2 regions of the Megasphaera indica genome follow, and region 2 is predicted to be linked to the other one. Evidence: riboswitches for the same ligand, from Rfam matches in the RefSeq annotation. Region 2 holds a riboswitch; the other holds the start of a gene.
What was found. Region 2 has a riboswitch for S-adenosylmethionine ahead of ACFCTO_RS07745 (MetQ/NlpA family ABC transporter substrate-binding protein). Riboswitches for the same ligand answer to the same signal wherever they lie in the genome.

Region 1 (7,873 bases), on a different contig from region 2:
GATTGCGCCCGCCGGAACGGGCAAAAAAGTGTTTCATCCGGCTCCCCTCCTATGCATCGCCGTTGACGTCGGCCATGATCTTATCGAACAAGGCGTCGTCGTTGAAAAATTTAACATACGCAGCCTCCCAGCCGCCGAAGTCGCTGATCTTGGTCAGCTTGACCTTGAGATCGAAGCGGTCGGCATAACGCCGGAGGATATCCGGATTAGACGGCCGGAAACCGTTCTTGGCGGCCAGTTCCTGGGCCTCATCGGAATAGAGGTAGGCCAGGTATTCATGAGCCGCCTCTTCATGACCCTTGCGCCGGGCCAGGCGGTCGACGACAGCCACGCTGGGCTGGGCCAGGATACTGATGCTGGGCACGACGAGGTCGAACTTATCGGGATATTCGCGCATCGAATAAAGCGCTTCGTTTTCCCAAGCGATAAGGACGTCACCTTGTCCGTTTTCGACAAAGGTCGTCGTCGAGCCGCGGGCGCCGGAATCCATGACCGTCACATTGCGGTACAAGTCGGTCATGAAGGCCCGGGTCTTGATTTCATTTCCCCCGAAATGGTCAAGGCCCCAGCTCCAGGCGGCCAGGAAGTTCCAGCAGGCGCCGCCGCTGCTCTTCGGGTCCGGCGTAATGACGCTCACGCCGGGCTTTACCAGGTCGTCCCAGTCACGTATCCCTTTCGGGTTCCCCTTGCGGACCAGGAAGACGATGGTCGACGTGTACGGCGCCGAATCGTTGGCGAAATCCCCCTGCCAGCCTTCATGGATGAGGCCGGCCCTTTCGATGAGCGACACATCGTGGGCCAGGGCCAGGGTCACGACATCGGCCTTGCTGCCTTCGATGACCGACCGGGCCTGACTGCCCGATCCGCCATGGGACTGGATGATGCGGATATCCTTGCCTGTCGTCTCACGATAGTGCTGCTGGAATAATTCATTGTATTCTTTATATAACTCACGGGTTGGATCATACGAGACATTGGTCAGCGTCATCGTGCCGCCGCCCTCGGTTGTATCACTGCGTCCGCAGCCAGCCAAGGCCCCAGCGACGGCGAGTGCCGCCGAAAAAGCCAGTATAGCTATGATGCGCTTCTTGTTCATTTTCTTTCCCCCTCTATACCGGCTTAGATTCCTTACCCCTCAAATAAAGCCGTCGATAAATAGCGTTCGCCGCCGTCCGGCAGGAGGACGACGATGGTCTTGCCTTCGTTTTCCGGCCGGCTGGCCAGTTCCAGGGCTGCCTGAAGCGACGCACCGGACGAAATGCCGACCAAAAGGCCGTCGGTCTTGGCGACTTCTCTGGCCCGGCCGTAGGCGTCCTCATTGGATACGTCGATCACATCATCTACGAGAGACATATCCAAAACTTTCGGGATGAACCCGGCGCCAATCCCCTGAATGGCGTGCGGGCCCGGCCGGCCTCCGTGCAGGACAGCGGAATCTTTCGGCTCAACGGCGACGATCTGGACGTCCGGCTTATGGCCTTTCAGGCCCTGGGCCGTACCGGTAATGGTGCCGCCTGTGCCGACGGACGAAATGAAGATATCTACCTTGCCGTCCGTGTCGCGCCAGATTTCTTCCGCCGTCGTCTGGCGGTGGATGGCTGGATTGGCCGGATTGTCGAACTGCTGGGGAATGAAGGCATTGCCGTAAGAATCCCTCAATTCTTCAGCTTTGCCGATGCTGCCGCGCATCCCCTCGATGCCCGGTGTCAGCACGATTTCCGCCCCCAGGGCTGACACGATCTTACGCCGTTCCAGGCTCATCGTATCGGGCATGGTCAAGATCAGGTGCAGGCCCTTCACGGCGGCGACCAGGGCCAGGCCGATGCCTGTATTGCCGCTCGTCGGTTCGATGATGACCGTATCTTTGTTGATCTTCCCCTGCCGTATCCCTTCGTCGATCATGGCTGCCGCTACGCGGTCCTTGACGCTGCCCAAGGGGTTCATGTACTCCAGCTTGGCCAGGACGCGGGCCTTGAGGCCGTGCCGAGCCTGCCAATGAGTCAGTTCCAAGAGCGGCGTGTTGCCGATCAGCTCTGTCAAATACGTTGCCACATGCTCCATGTACTCAGCTCCTTTTTGGCAAAAAGAAAAGCGCCGCCTGCTGATGCAGATGGCGCTATAAATAGACGTATGCCCATGACTTCATCTGCCAGGTTATTTCCTGCTGGAATTGGCACCTTACCTACGTAGGTTGCCGCAGCGTCATCGGGCCAGTCCCTCAGCTGCTCTGGATGAATAGGTTTCGTATTGTATTGTCCTTATGAATGGTTGTACAATACGATCATATCATACAACACATGATGGTCAAATTTTTTAAGTACCCCATGATAACATACCTCTTTGATGACTAAAATGAATAGCTTCCTATCGGAAACGTTACCAAGAGTGTACACTTTACAGAGTATATTGTCAAGGGATTTTAAGCAGAAACTTTCATATTTTACAATGTAAACGTTATACCCATGGCTTTTGATAGGAATTTAACTTTATAAATTATATTTTTTTATAAGTAAAAAGGGCTTGTTGCATATACAGCAGGCCCTTTTTAGGGATTAGCCGTTAGGGGGTAGCCGTTAGTGTCTAACAGCTAACCCCTAGCTGCTAACTGCTAACTGCTGACCGCTAACTGCTGACTGCTAGCTGCTAACCGCTAACTGCTGACTGCTAGCTGCTAACCGCTAACTGCTGACTGCTAGCTGCTGACACCCTCAATGCGTCGCCGTGGGCTGGGCGTCGTGGTGTGCCGTTTTGTTGTCGGCGTGGACGAGTTCTTTCCCGCAGTGGTAGACGATGGAGATGGCCAGGACCATGAGAGCGATGGCCAGGACGAACTGCAATCCTTCGATGAGGAGCGACCAGTTACCCGAGGCAATCTTGATGATCAGGGCATAAGCCGATTCGACGAGGGCTGTCATGGTAACGCAGAACATGACGACCATGGGGACGTAGAGCATGAAGCTCTTGCGGCCTGTCGTCTTGAGGAAGACCGTCAGGCAGATGAGGACCATGGCCGACAGCAGCTGGTTGGCCGAGCCGAAGAGAGGCCAGATGTTCATGTAGCCGCCTAAGCAGAGCAGGAAGCCGAAAAACAAGGTGATGACCGTAGCAAAATACTTATTGACGCAGATTTTCTGGATCGTGTTCATTTCCTGTCCTTCATCGACGCTGAACAGTTCCTGGAAGGACATACGACCGATACGGCCGACGGCATCGAGGGTCGTCAGGGCCAGGGCAGAAACGCACATGGTCATGATGCAGGCAGCTGCCGTCTGGGACAGGCCGAACATGGTGAAGAAACCAGCGACGGCGCCGGAGAAGATCTGGAACGGCGTGCCCGAAGCGACATGGCCGTTGGAAGCGGCAGCGCAGGCGATGACCAGGGAAACGACACCTAAGACCGATTCGACGCACATGGAACCGTAGCCGACGAAGACCGAATCCTGTTCCTTATCCAGGGTCTTCGACGACGTACCAGACGAAACGAGGCTGTGGAAGCCGGAAACGGCACCGCAGGCGATGGTGATGAACAGGATCGGGAACAAATCCTTGCCGCCGACCGAGAAGGACGTGAAGGCCGGCATATTCAGCGTCGGCTGGGCGATGAAGATACCGATGACGCCGCCGGCGATCATCATGAGCAGCAGGAAGGCGCTGATGTAGTCACGCGGCTGTTTCAGGAGCCACATGGGCATGATGGAAGCAAAGAAAATATAAGCGAAGATGATGTACAGCCAGGTCATGCGGTCCAGGTAAATCGGCAGGTCGATGCCGACATAGAGCATGGCGATCAAGAGGACGATGGCGATGACGAAGCGTACTTTTTCACTGGGATTGAACTTCTTGATGAACAGGCCAAAGGCAATGGCGACGAAGATGAACAGCATGGAAATGGATGCAGCTGCCGCATTGGGCAGGACCAGGGAACCATCCTTGGCAAAGCCGTTGAACGTCGTAGCGACGATATCGCCGAAAGCGGCGATGACCAGCAGGCTGAAGACCCAGCAGAAGAGCAGGAACAGGCGGCGGCCCGTCGTACCGATGTACTTTTCGATGAGGACGCCCATGGATTTGCCGTCATTCTTCATGGATGCGTAGAGGGCTGCGAAGTCCTGGACGGCACCGAAGAAGACGCCGCCGATCATGAGCCATAAGAAAGCCGGCAGCCAGCCGTAGGCAGCGGCGATGATCGGGCCCGTGACAGGGCCGGCACCGGTGATGGACGAGAACTGATTGGCAAAGACCGTGAACTTAGAAGACGGCGTATAATCCTGGCCATCTTCCAGGCGATGGGCCGGCGTCAGGGCGTTGGGGTCGATGCCCCACGTCTTAGCCAGCCACTTGCCATAGAACCGATAGGCTACCGCCAGGATGACGATAGCACAAGTGACTAAAACAACACCATTCATAGAAATTCCTCCTATACTCCAAAAAAAACAAATGGATTTATGCGGAGGAGCTGAAGATGTTAAGGTAAATAAAAATGAATGCCATAAAATACATCTTCGCTTCTGCGCATGTGTACGGTATAACACGATTAAAAGGGCCTGTCAAATATACTATTAAGTCATCATCGGCGTTTTACTTATATTTTTTAAGAATAAAAAAGAGATTAAACGTTATGATTTCGTTTAATCTCTTTAACATATTACATGTCAATGTGACAATTATTTATATTTTATGGATTTCAGTTTTTTCATCCTCAGTGCCCGGATACACCGGCCTGGCTCGTCCGGCTGGCCTGACTGTGCTGGGCCGCACGCGGACGGCGGACCCGCTTCTTACGGGCAGCGGCTTTTTTGGCATTGGCCTGGAAATTGGCGACGATAGTCCGGGCCAGCCAGCCCATGAGACAGCCTGTCAGCAAAATCTTGACAGCCAGCAAGTCCCACGTCGTCGATAATAATAAGGCCAATACGACAAAAATAGACGTAACGATCGTTTTATTCATGAACAAACACATCTCCCCTGTCGACATACATAAAAATCATCAGACTAACTTTAATTATACACGTTTTTCATGGATTAAACAAGGGCTTGTCGCACATGCGACAGCCCTTGTAAGCCGTTAGCAGTTAGCCGTTAGCGGATGGTTTAAAATTTAAAACCATCACTTCATTTTAAAACCTCATTTTAAAAAGTCAGGCGCATCTGGTACCAGGTGACGCCGCCGTGGACGGAGGCGCTGATGCCTTCGTTCTGGAAGCCGAATTTCGCATAGTACGGGAGGAGCTTGTCTTTGCAGGTCAGGACCAGGCCCTGTCGTCCCTGCTGCCTGGCGTCGGCAATGGCCGCTTCCAGGAGCTTCCCGGCATAGCCATGGCGGCGGCACGAAGGCAGGGTATTGACGCCGAAAATCATCTGCCAGGCCCCCTTTTCGTCATGCATGGCCGCCTGAGCGTACATGGCGTCAGTCAAATCCCGTTCATCCGTCACCATGCCGTCGACGAAGGACACGAGGTCCCCCTTTTCATCGAAGAGCAGCCAGAAATGGGCCGCATAATGGGCCAGGCGGTCCCGGAATTCATCGGCCGTCGCCGCTTCTGCCGGCGGGAAGCAGGCTTTCTCTACAGCCGCCACAGCGGCTAAATCGGCCATCGTAGCCGTCCTGATTTTCATAAACGATCTCCTCTTTCCTATCTATTTTCCCTCCATTATACAGGCCATCGCCGCCTGCCGCAACGGACAGCCTTCAGGCCTTGCCCTTGAATTTATGGATCAGGCCGGTCCTATTGGTCACGCCGAAGCGCTGATAGAGCTGGGACAGGCGCTTCTTGACAGTGATTTCGGCGATATTGAGGGCCTTGGCGATTTCCTGGTTGGTCTTCCCTTGGGACACCATGTTGAAAGTGCCTTTTTGTAAACCAGTATGGTATACAGCAGACTTTCAGGCATGATATACTTATAAAAAAGTATTGTGAAAGGATATACTCATGAACACGAAGTCCTTCCCGCCATGGAAAACAGCCGCCTGCCTCGCCTGGGCCGTGCTCATCCCCCTCGGCCTGTCTGCCAGTTCGCCGGCCGTCCCGGAAAGGCCGGTCGATGACACAGCGCCTTTGGAGGATCAGGAAATCCCGGTCACGGAAAAAAACACGTATCCCTACGTCGACATCCACGGTGACTACCGCTGGCTCTGGGGCCGCGGCCAGTTCCGCGCCGACAGCCGTACGGCCCCGGATAAGGTCCGCCGCCACGATGAACGGATTTACCTGACGACGCGCCGCCTGCGCCTCTTCCCCTTCATCCACTTCAACGAAAAGACGTCGCTGCGCACGCAGCTCGAAGACCTGCGCAACGACAAGGACGCGAACGCCGACCATCACTTATACCTCGGACGACTCTACGTGCAGCACGAACAGGCCCGGCTGAAAGTCGAAGCGGGCCGTTTCAATTACTACCTCCTCGATGGCAACGTCATCGACAAGAAAGTCGACGGCCTGCGCCTGCGCCTGGGAGAGCAGACTACCGGGCCGGGCAGCCTGACCTTCTTTGCCGGCCGCACGACGGGCTCGGATGACCGACACCGCCTGCGGGGCTGGAGCCTGCTCTACAGCAGCCAGCACGGCCGCCTGAAGAGCGACGCAGCCTATCTCGACTTCCGCCGTCTCCAGGACCTGCCCTCTTCGAGGCCTTCCCTGATTGGCCAGAGCCGGGCCGGCACGGGCTTCGACGAACAGCGCATCGCCGAGTGGCGCCTGATGTATGAGCTGACGCCCAAGCTCACAGCCAGCCTGGACCTGCTCCACGCCTGGGGCCGCCACGACGCCGACGACTATGATACGACCGATTCCGGTTTCGTCGCCGCCCTGACCTATGGCCACCTCGACGAGCGGCAAAAAGGCTCGTATGAAGCCTGGATACGCTATTACGACCAGCCGTCGGCGTCCATCCTCTACCATACCATGGACGGCGACACGACCTTCTTCCGCCGTATGGGCTTTTGCGGCTGGGGCACCCGCCTCGATTACATCGTCCAGCCCGGCCTGGCCTGGGCCGTCGAAGGCTTTTCCCTGAAGAACCGCCACCATACGGCCTGGACCGGAGACTTCCGGGAAACGGTCATCGGCACGAGCCTGACGGCTTACTTCTGACGGGACGGGGCATAGCCCTTATCGGCGGCTTCAACGGCCAGGCCAATCAGGCTTTTGTGGCCCGTCTTGCTGAGCATATTGCTGATGTGGAAGCTGACCGTCCGCTTGCTGATCTGCAATTCATCAGCGATTTCCTGATACGACAGGTTCTGACAGACCAGGCGGAGGATATCCAGCTCCCGGTCCGTCAGGCTGATATGGCAGGCCCCAAAGGTCACTTTTTCCCGTACATCCGGGAACAGGTGCTCCCCGGACAGGGTCCGCTCCAGGCAGTCGATGAAATCACGGGCGGCACTCTCTTTGTAGATGAAGCTGTCTGCCCCAGCGTCGCGGGCCATTTCAATAAAGCTTACATCCTGGAACCCGGTCATGATGATAACCTTCTGGCCGGGGTATTTCTTTTTCAGGCGCCGCGTCAAAGCGATGCCGCTGTTCTTCCCTTCCATGCAGATATCCAGGAGGACGGCGTCGGGTCGGAACCGGTTGCAAGCCGGTTCGACGAGTTCCGAAAAAGACAGGGTACTGACGACTTCAATATGCCGCTGGCCTTCAAATATTTTCTTCAATCCTTCAAGCAAGATTTTTTGGTCGTCTACGATGATCAGTCGGATCATGGTTCTCCCCCATTTCTACAGTAATGATAAAGTGCGGTGTCTTGGTCAGCGTCAGACGGCCGCCTAATGCCCGTACCCGCTGCTCCATAGCCTGCAGGCCCATACCGGTCTGGATGGGGCCCGGACAGCCCTGGCCGTCGTCGGCAATGACTAAAGCAGGCTGCCGGC
Region 2 (7,873 bases):
GGCCGCTATACCATCGTCACCTTGAAGAACAGCTTCCACGGCCGGACCATTGCCACCTTGACGGCGTGCGGCCAGGACTCGCTCCATGAAGACTTCGGGCCCTTCGTCGACGGCTTCGTCTATGCCGAACCCGATGATTTTGCCGATATGAAGCGGCTCTGCGAAGAAAATAACGTCTGCGCCATCATGATGGAAATGGTCCAGGGTGAAGGCGGCGTCCATCCCCTCGACAAAGAATACGTCCAGCAGGTCGCAGAATATGCGCATGCCCACGATATCCTGATCATCGTCGACGAAGTCCAGACCGGTAATGGCCGGACGGGCTATCTCTATTCCTACATGGGCTACGGCATCCAGCCCGATATCGTTTCGACGGCTAAAGCCATCGGCGGCGGCCTGCCCTTGGGGGCTACGATGTTCGCCGATTCGACACAGCATACCCTGACCAACCATACCCATGGTTCGACCTTCGGCGGCAACCCGATTTGTACGGCCGGCGGCATTTCCATCATCGACCGCCTCGACGACGCCCTCATGGAAGAAGTCCGGGAAAAAGGGAAATACATCAAAGAAGAACTGGAACAGTGCGAACACGTCGACCGCGTATCCGGCATGGGCCTCATGATCGGCGTCACCCTCAAGAATAAAGCCCTCATGGACGTCGTAGAAGGCTGCGTCGACCACGGCGTCCTCGTCCTCACAGCCAATGGCCTCCTGCGCCTCCTGCCGCCGCTCAACATCCCCTGGGATGAATTGAAAGAAGCCATCAGCATCGTCAAGAAAGTTATCGATAAATAGAATATAGTTTGCAGTGAAAAAGGGGCTGTCGCACGTGCGACAGCCCCTTTTTTTGCAGTCAGCGGCTAGCAGTTAGCAGTTCGCAAAAAAATACACGGCCCATGGCCGAACTGTAGGGGCTTCCCGTAGGAAGCCCGCTAGAGAGATTTCATCACAGCCTATTCGAGTATAATGGCAGGTTTTTACGAACAACGAGTCACCTGTCATAAAATCCGGGTATGCACAAGCTTCGCGGCGGGACGCCCTTTGGCCGTCCCCTACGGCATCGCAGTCAGGCGATGGGAATAACGCCAGTCACAGGTCACAAAAAAACACGGCCAACGGCCATGTGCGTAGGGGCCGACCTTTAACCTCTCAGACCGCCTTTGGCGGCCAGCTCCCCTATAAAGGGAGCCTTGTGCGGACCGCTGTGAGATTCGGTCACAGCCCATTCGGTTTTGATGGTATGTTTTTTGATTACGAATAACACGTCACGGCCTTTCCTTGGACTCAGATGCGGCGTTCCGCCGCGACAGACTCATGATTGTATTACGACCATGCGCCGTCCGTCATAAATTCCGGATATGCACAGGATTCAGGCGGGCCGCCCGTTGGGATGGCCCCTACGGTATCGCAGACAGGCGATGAAAAAAGAGCGTGGTCCGCAGGCCACAAAAAAATACACGGCCCATGGCCGAACTGTAGGGGCTTCCCGTGGGAAGCTCGCCAGAGAAATTTCATCACAGCCTATTCGAGTATAATGGGTATGTTTTTACGAACAACGAGTCACCTGTCATAAAATCCGGGTATGCACAAGCTTCGTGGCGGGGCGACCTTTAACCTCTCAGACCGCCTTTGGCGGCCAGCTCCCCTATAAAGGGAGCCTTGTGCGGCTCGCTGTGAGATTCGGTCACAGCCGATCCGAGTATAATGGTAAGTTTTTACGAGCCACGAACAACGAGCCACGAGCCACTATTTTTTCACAAGCCGAGGGTTACTCGAGGCGATGTCGTCATTCTGGGTCTGTTGCCGCGAAGCGGCATCTGAGTCCAAGGCGGCCTGCGAACTGCGGCCTGCGACCGGCGGGGCCGTCAGGCCCCATATTCGATGAACGACGAACGACCTACGATGAACGGCTTTTTAGGCCCCAACATACTATTTGCGAAATATTTTTCTTGCTATTCATGGGGGAATTGCGTACAATAGGGCTGTATTTATTAAAATATCAATGCAAAGGAAGAGGATAGGGAGAGAAGACATATGAAACATTTGAAGATAGCTTACAGCTTTGATGTACAGTATTATTTCGTTGACAGCGACCGGGAAATCGTGCCTATTGAGCAGACGGATTTCACCGATGTGGCCGTAGCGGTTATTTCGGACCAGGATTTTGCCTACATCGACAAAATCGATGAAACGGGATTCGGTATTCCCATCATGGTCATCATGCCGGGCGGCGAGAAGATGCCGGACCAGTATATCGACAAGGTCGATGTCGTCTTTACGGAAGAAATGGTCAATAAGAGCCGCTGTATTTCGACGGCCGAACGCCTGGCCAGCCGCTATGAACATGCTGTGCTGCCGCCGTTTTTTGCCGACCTCGTCGATTACGTCAGTGAAAAGAATACGCCTTTTGACTGCCCGGGCCATCAGGACGGCCTGTTTTTCAAGAAGCATCCGGCAGGACGCTATCTTTATGATTTCTATGGACCTCATATTTTTCAATCCGATATCTGTAATGCCGACGTGACCCTCGGTGATTTGCTCATCCACGAAGGGCCGGCTTTGGAAGCGCAGGATTTTGCAGCCGAAGTCTTCCATGCCGATAAGACCTATTTCGTCCTCAATGGCTCTTCGTCGTCCAATAAGGTCGTCACCAATGCCTTGCTGACGCCTGGCGACTTGGTCCTCTACGACCGCAACAATCACAAGTCCGTCGCTCTCGGGGCTCTCATCCAGGCCGGGGCGACGCCGGTCTATTTGGAAACAGCCCGCAATCCCTATGGCTTCATCGGCGGCATCGACGCCCACTGCTTCGATGAAACGTATCTGCGCCAGCTGGCAGCCGAACGGGATCCGGAAAAAGCCAAGGCCAAGCGGCCTTTCCGCCTGGCTGTCATCCAGCTCGGCACTTATGACGGGACGCTGTACAATGCCCGCTATGTCGTCGACCGCATCGGTCATCTCTGCGACTACATCCTCTTTGATTCGGCCTGGGTCGGCTATGAGCAGTTCATTCCCATGCTCAAGGACTGCTCGCCGCTGCTCCTCGATTTGCATGAAGACGATCCGGGTATCATGGTCGTCCAGTCGGTCCATAAGCAGCAGGCTGGTTTTTCTCAGGCTTCGCAGATCCACAAGAAGGACAACCATATCCATAACCAGTCCCGCTACTGCAACCACAAGACCTTCAACAATGCCTTTATGGCCAATGCGTCGACGAGTCCTTTTTATCCCATGTTCGCTACTATCGCTGTCAACGCCAAAATCCATGCCGGTGCGGCTGGCCGCAAGATGTGGATGGACTGCGTGAAAATGGGTATCGAAGCCCGCAAGGATATCCTGCGCCGCTGCCACTATATCCGGCCGTTCGTGGCACCGACGGTCTACGGCAAGCCCTGGCAGGATGGCAATACGGATGACATGGCCAACGACCTGGCCTATTTCACCTTTGAACCGGATGCCAAGTGGCATGCTTTTGAAGGATACGGGCCGGGACAATATCTCGTCGACCCCTGCAAATTGTTATTGACAACACCGGGTATCGACGCTGAATCGGGACAGTACGAAGATTTCGGTATCCATGCCAACATCCTGGCGACGTACCTTCGCGGTAACGGCGTCATCCCGGAAAAATGTGATTTGAATTCGATCCTCTTCCTGCTGACACCGGCTGAAAATAGGAATAAGATGCGCCTCCTCGTGTCCCAGCTGGTCCGTTTTGAACGCTTCGTCGACCACGATGTCCCCATGCAGGAAGTCCTCCTCGGCGTCTACAACTCACATCCGGACCGCTACGCCGGCTATACGATTCGCCAGCTCTGTCAGGAAATGCATGATTTCTATAAGGCGCGGAACGTCAAGGACCTGCAGAAGAAACTCTTCCGTCGGGCATACTTGCCGGAATACGCCATGAATGCCCAGGATGCGCAATACGCTTTCATCCGTGGCCAGGGTGAGCTGGTGCCCCTCGATGAAATCGAAGGCCGCATCGCCCTGGAAGGGGCCCTGCCGTACCCGCCGGGCGTCCTCTGCGTCGTCCCGGGCGAACGCTGGTCCCATACGGCAGTCCAGTATTTCAAGGCCCTGGAAGAAGGCCTCAATGAATTGCCGGGCTTCGCCTCGGAAATCCAGGGCGTCTATCTGGAAAAAGAAGACGATGGACGCATCCACGCCTATGGGTATGTGCTGAAAGAGTGAACTTTTTAGTGGCTAGTGGCTAGTTGTTAGGGATTAGCGGATGGCTTTAAATTTAAAGGTCTTTTCTGCAATCTATAAACACCGAACTGTAAACCATAAAGTTAAAATATAGCCATTAAGGCATAAGAAAACCCGCCTCCAGGTTCCAACTTTAGGCGGGTTTTCTAATATCCAATTATCAAGGGGCTGACCGTTTACCGGATAGCACCTTTCTTGCTTTTATTATATATTATTGTCTTGGGACGTCAACTAAACTACAATAATGTCTTTACGGCTTCGGCAATTTTTTTGGCGATGTACGGGTTATTCATGGTGTAGACGTGGATGCCGTCTACGCCGTTGGCCAGGAGGTCGGCAATCTGGTCGACAGCATAGGCGATGCCGATGTCTCGCATGGATTCGGGAGTGTCACCGTATTTTGCAATGGCCCGCTGGAATTTGATGGGGAGCGTGGCGCCGCACATGGTGACCATGCGTTCGATTTGAGCTTTATTGGTGACGGGCATGATGCCGGCTTCGATGGGGACGTTGATGCCGGCGATTTCACAGCGTTCGAGGAAGCGGTAGAAAAGGGCGTTGTCGAAGAATAGCTGAGAAATGAACTCGCTGGCACCGGCGTCGACTTTGGTCTTCAAGTTGCGGATGTCGGCAGCCAGGGTCTTGGCTTCGGTATGGCCTTCGGGATAGCAGGCGCCGATGACGTTGAAGTCCGGTTCCTTTTCTTTGATGAAGGCTACGAGGTCGCTGGCATGTTCAAAGACGTGAGCCCGTTCGCGGCCCGGTACTTCGTCGCCGCGCAGGGCCAGGATGTTTTCGATGCCCGCTTCTTTCAATTCTTTCAGGTTCTGCAGGGCTGCTTCTTCCGTGAGGTAGATGCAGGGCATATGGGCCGCCGTTTCGCAGCCTAACTGCTTGATGTACGTAGCGACTTCGACGGTACGGTTACCGCCCGTGCCGCCGGCGCCGCAGGTGACGCTGATGAAGTCAGGATGGAGCTGGCTCAGCTCGTCCAGGGTCGGATAGACCGTTTCGACGGGAATGTCCCGTTTCGGTGGAAAGACTTCAAAAGAAAAGACCGTTTTTTTGGCAAAAAGCTCATTCGTATGCATGTATATGAATTCCCCCTATGTTGTTGCATGTCAAGGTTTCTGCCATTAGGCATAACACCTTTCTTTTCCAGCTGTTAGCAGTTAGTTATTAGGGATTAGGGGCTACTAACTGCTAATCCCTAAAGGCTAACTACTTTAAATGAGAAAGTCGTGTATGTAAAGAAAATCTTTGCTGTGACGACTCCTGTATAAACTTTTATTAGAAGCTCGGCAGGATTGCGCCCTGGTATTTGTCTTCAATGAATTTCTTGACTTCCGGAGACTGGAGGGCTTTGACGAGTTTCTGGATTTCCGGACGATTTTCATCGCCTTCACGGATGACGAGGACATTGGCGTACGGCGAATCTTTCGGTTCCAGGAAGAGGGCGTCTTTCAGCGGATTGAGGCCGGCTTCCATAGCGAAGTTGGTGTTGATCAAAGCGATGTCCACGTCATCGATGGAACGGGGAATCTGGGCGGCTTCGAGTTCGACGAACTGGAGGTGCTTATCGTTCTTTTCGACGTCCTGTACGGTCGACGTAATGTTACCGCCGTCTTTCAGGCCGATGAGGCCGGCGCTCTGCAAAATGAGGAGGGCGCGGCCGCCGTTGGTCGGGTCATTGGGGATGGCGACTTTCGCACCGTCCGGCAGGTCTTTCAAATCCTTGATCTTATGGGAATAAATGCCCATCGGTTCGACGTGGATCTTGGCGATGGCTTTCAGTTTCGTGCCGTGTTCGCTGTTGAATTTATCGAGGTACGGCGAATGCTGGAAGAAGTTGGCGTCCAGTTCTTTGTCGTTCAGGGCCAGGTTCGGTTTGACGTAATCCGTGAATTCGACGACTTTCAAGTCGACGCCTTCTTTGGCCAGGAGCGGCTTGATTTCGTTGAGGATTTCGCCGTGCGGTACGGGCGTAGCGCCGACGGTGACCGTCGTGTTCTTGGAAGACGAGCCGCTGGAAGCGGAATCACTGCCGCAGCCGGCAGCCAGGAAAGCGACGGCCAGCAGGGCCGAAGCGGCGAGAAGCGAGAGTTTCTTGAGATTTTTCATGAAGATTCCTCCTAACAAAATATAGAATAATATAGACCATCCTGTTCCGTCATTTTATCCATAAAAAAGACCTCTTTCCGAAAGAGAAAGAGGTTGATTGCTGATTCTTTATCTCTCGGAATAATCCGCAGGAATTAGCACCGTCATCGTCGGTTGCCGGGTTTCATAGGGCCAGTCCCTCCACCACTCTGGATAAATGTCGTCTAAAGTTGTCTTGATTCTTAGTTTATCATGGATAGGCGATTTGTCAAGAGGCCAGGCAGGTCATTGACAAAACTATACTGAAAGCGTATCATTTAGGCACAATCTTAAGAGGGGGTATCATTGATGATTCAATGGAAAGTTCCGGCAGCAGCGACAAGGAAATCAAGATCGGGGCCACAGCCGGTCCGCATGCCGAAGTCGTCGAAGCCGTAGCCAAGGAAGCGGAAAAGCAGGGGATTCACAGTGAACGTACTCCCGCCTATAGAGGCGGGAGCTTCCTGCTTCAACGAGAACAGCGCCACTGACTCCAAAGAGTTGCGGCGGCTTACACTCTCTCCACAGGCGTAGATTCCCGTGCGCCCCACGGTATTTTATGGATTACGTCAGGCAGATATCCGCCTGGCTTCTTCCCGAATATTTATGGCAGCGTTCTTATCGCGATTATGGTGACTGCCACATTTCGGGCAATCCCATTCCCTTACAGATAAGTCCTTGGTTTCGTGGTTCTGATATCCGCAAACATGGCACAGTTGGCTGCTTGGATACCACTTGTCTATCTTGATAAGCTGTTTGCCTTGCCAAGCCAACTTATATTCCAGCATGTTCGTGAACAGATTCCAGCCATTGTCAGCTACGGATTTGCCAAAACTGAACTTGCCACCCTTTTTCCGCTTTGCCATCGCTTTGACGCTAATATCCTCAATGCCAATGACATCATAGCGATCTGCAAGGTAGCGAGCCTTCTTATGCAGGAAGTCCTGCCGTTGATTGGCCACTTTCTCATGGAGAATAGCTACACGCAGTCTTTGTTTTTCTCTGTTGTGACTTCCTTTCTGCTTTTGGGATAGCTTCCGCTGTGCCTTAGCCAATCTTTTCTCTGCCGTTCGCAGGAAATCGGGATACTCAGCATCCTCCTCATCGGAAGCCACATACAAGCCGTGCATCACAAAATCCAGGCCCAGGAACGTCTTCGGTATGACCGGGAGTATTTGGTTTTCATACTCCACCAGCATACTGATATAGTACTTTCCGGATGGCGTCTGGCTGATGGTTACGGTCTTTATGATACTGTTCTCTGGCAAGGGACGATGCTGGCATAATTTCACCCAGCCGACTTTCGGCAGTTTCACCTTATGGCCCTCGATTCGGACAGAGCCTTTCTGGTTGTTCGTGGAATACGAAGCACGACAATTCTTCTTGGACTTGAATCGCGGCTTGCCAAAATGCTTTCGGTTGCTCAAGATGTTATGGTACGCCTTGTTCAAGTTCATCTGAGCGTTGGCAAGAGCCAGACTATCCACTTCTTTCAGCCAAGGGAATTCTTCCTTGTACT

Region 1: linked by a shared signal. The riboswitch ahead of cysK (cysteine synthase A) and the one ahead of ACFCTO_RS07745 (MetQ/NlpA family ABC transporter substrate-binding protein) in region 2 are both predicted to bind S-adenosylmethionine.

The regions. Positions count from the first base shown of each region.
Region 1 is NZ_JBKKJR010000002.1:101,404-109,276, forward strand. It holds gene cysT (sulfate ABC transporter permease subunit CysT) at 1-37, opposite strand, end outside; gene ACFCTO_RS02020 (sulfate ABC transporter substrate-binding protein) at 50-1,096, opposite strand; gene cysK (cysteine synthase A) at 1,129-2,061, opposite strand; SAM riboswitch class I at 2,140-2,238, opposite strand; gene ACFCTO_RS02030 (carbon starvation CstA family protein) at 2,709-4,406, opposite strand; gene ACFCTO_RS02035 (hypothetical protein) at 4,700-4,948, opposite strand; gene ACFCTO_RS02040 (GNAT family N-acetyltransferase) at 5,131-5,616, opposite strand; gene ACFCTO_RS02045 (response regulator transcription factor) at 5,690-5,839, opposite strand; gene ACFCTO_RS02050 (hypothetical protein) at 5,931-7,091, shown strand; gene ACFCTO_RS02055 (response regulator transcription factor) at 7,082-7,705, opposite strand; gene ACFCTO_RS02060 (histidine kinase) at 7,662-7,873, opposite strand, start outside.
Region 2 is NZ_JBKKJR010000013.1:33,055-40,927, reverse strand. It holds gene ACFCTO_RS07760 (acetylornithine transaminase) at 1-798, shown strand, start outside; gene speC (ornithine decarboxylase) at 2,038-4,197, shown strand; gene metF (methylenetetrahydrofolate reductase [NAD(P)H]) at 4,452-5,306, opposite strand; gene ACFCTO_RS07745 (MetQ/NlpA family ABC transporter substrate-binding protein) at 5,506-6,336, opposite strand; SAM riboswitch class I at 6,442-6,535, opposite strand; partial or broken gene ACFCTO_RS07740 (D-methionine-binding lipoprotein metQ) at 6,672-6,779, shown strand; gene ACFCTO_RS07735 (RNA-guided endonuclease TnpB family protein) at 6,924-7,873, opposite strand, start outside.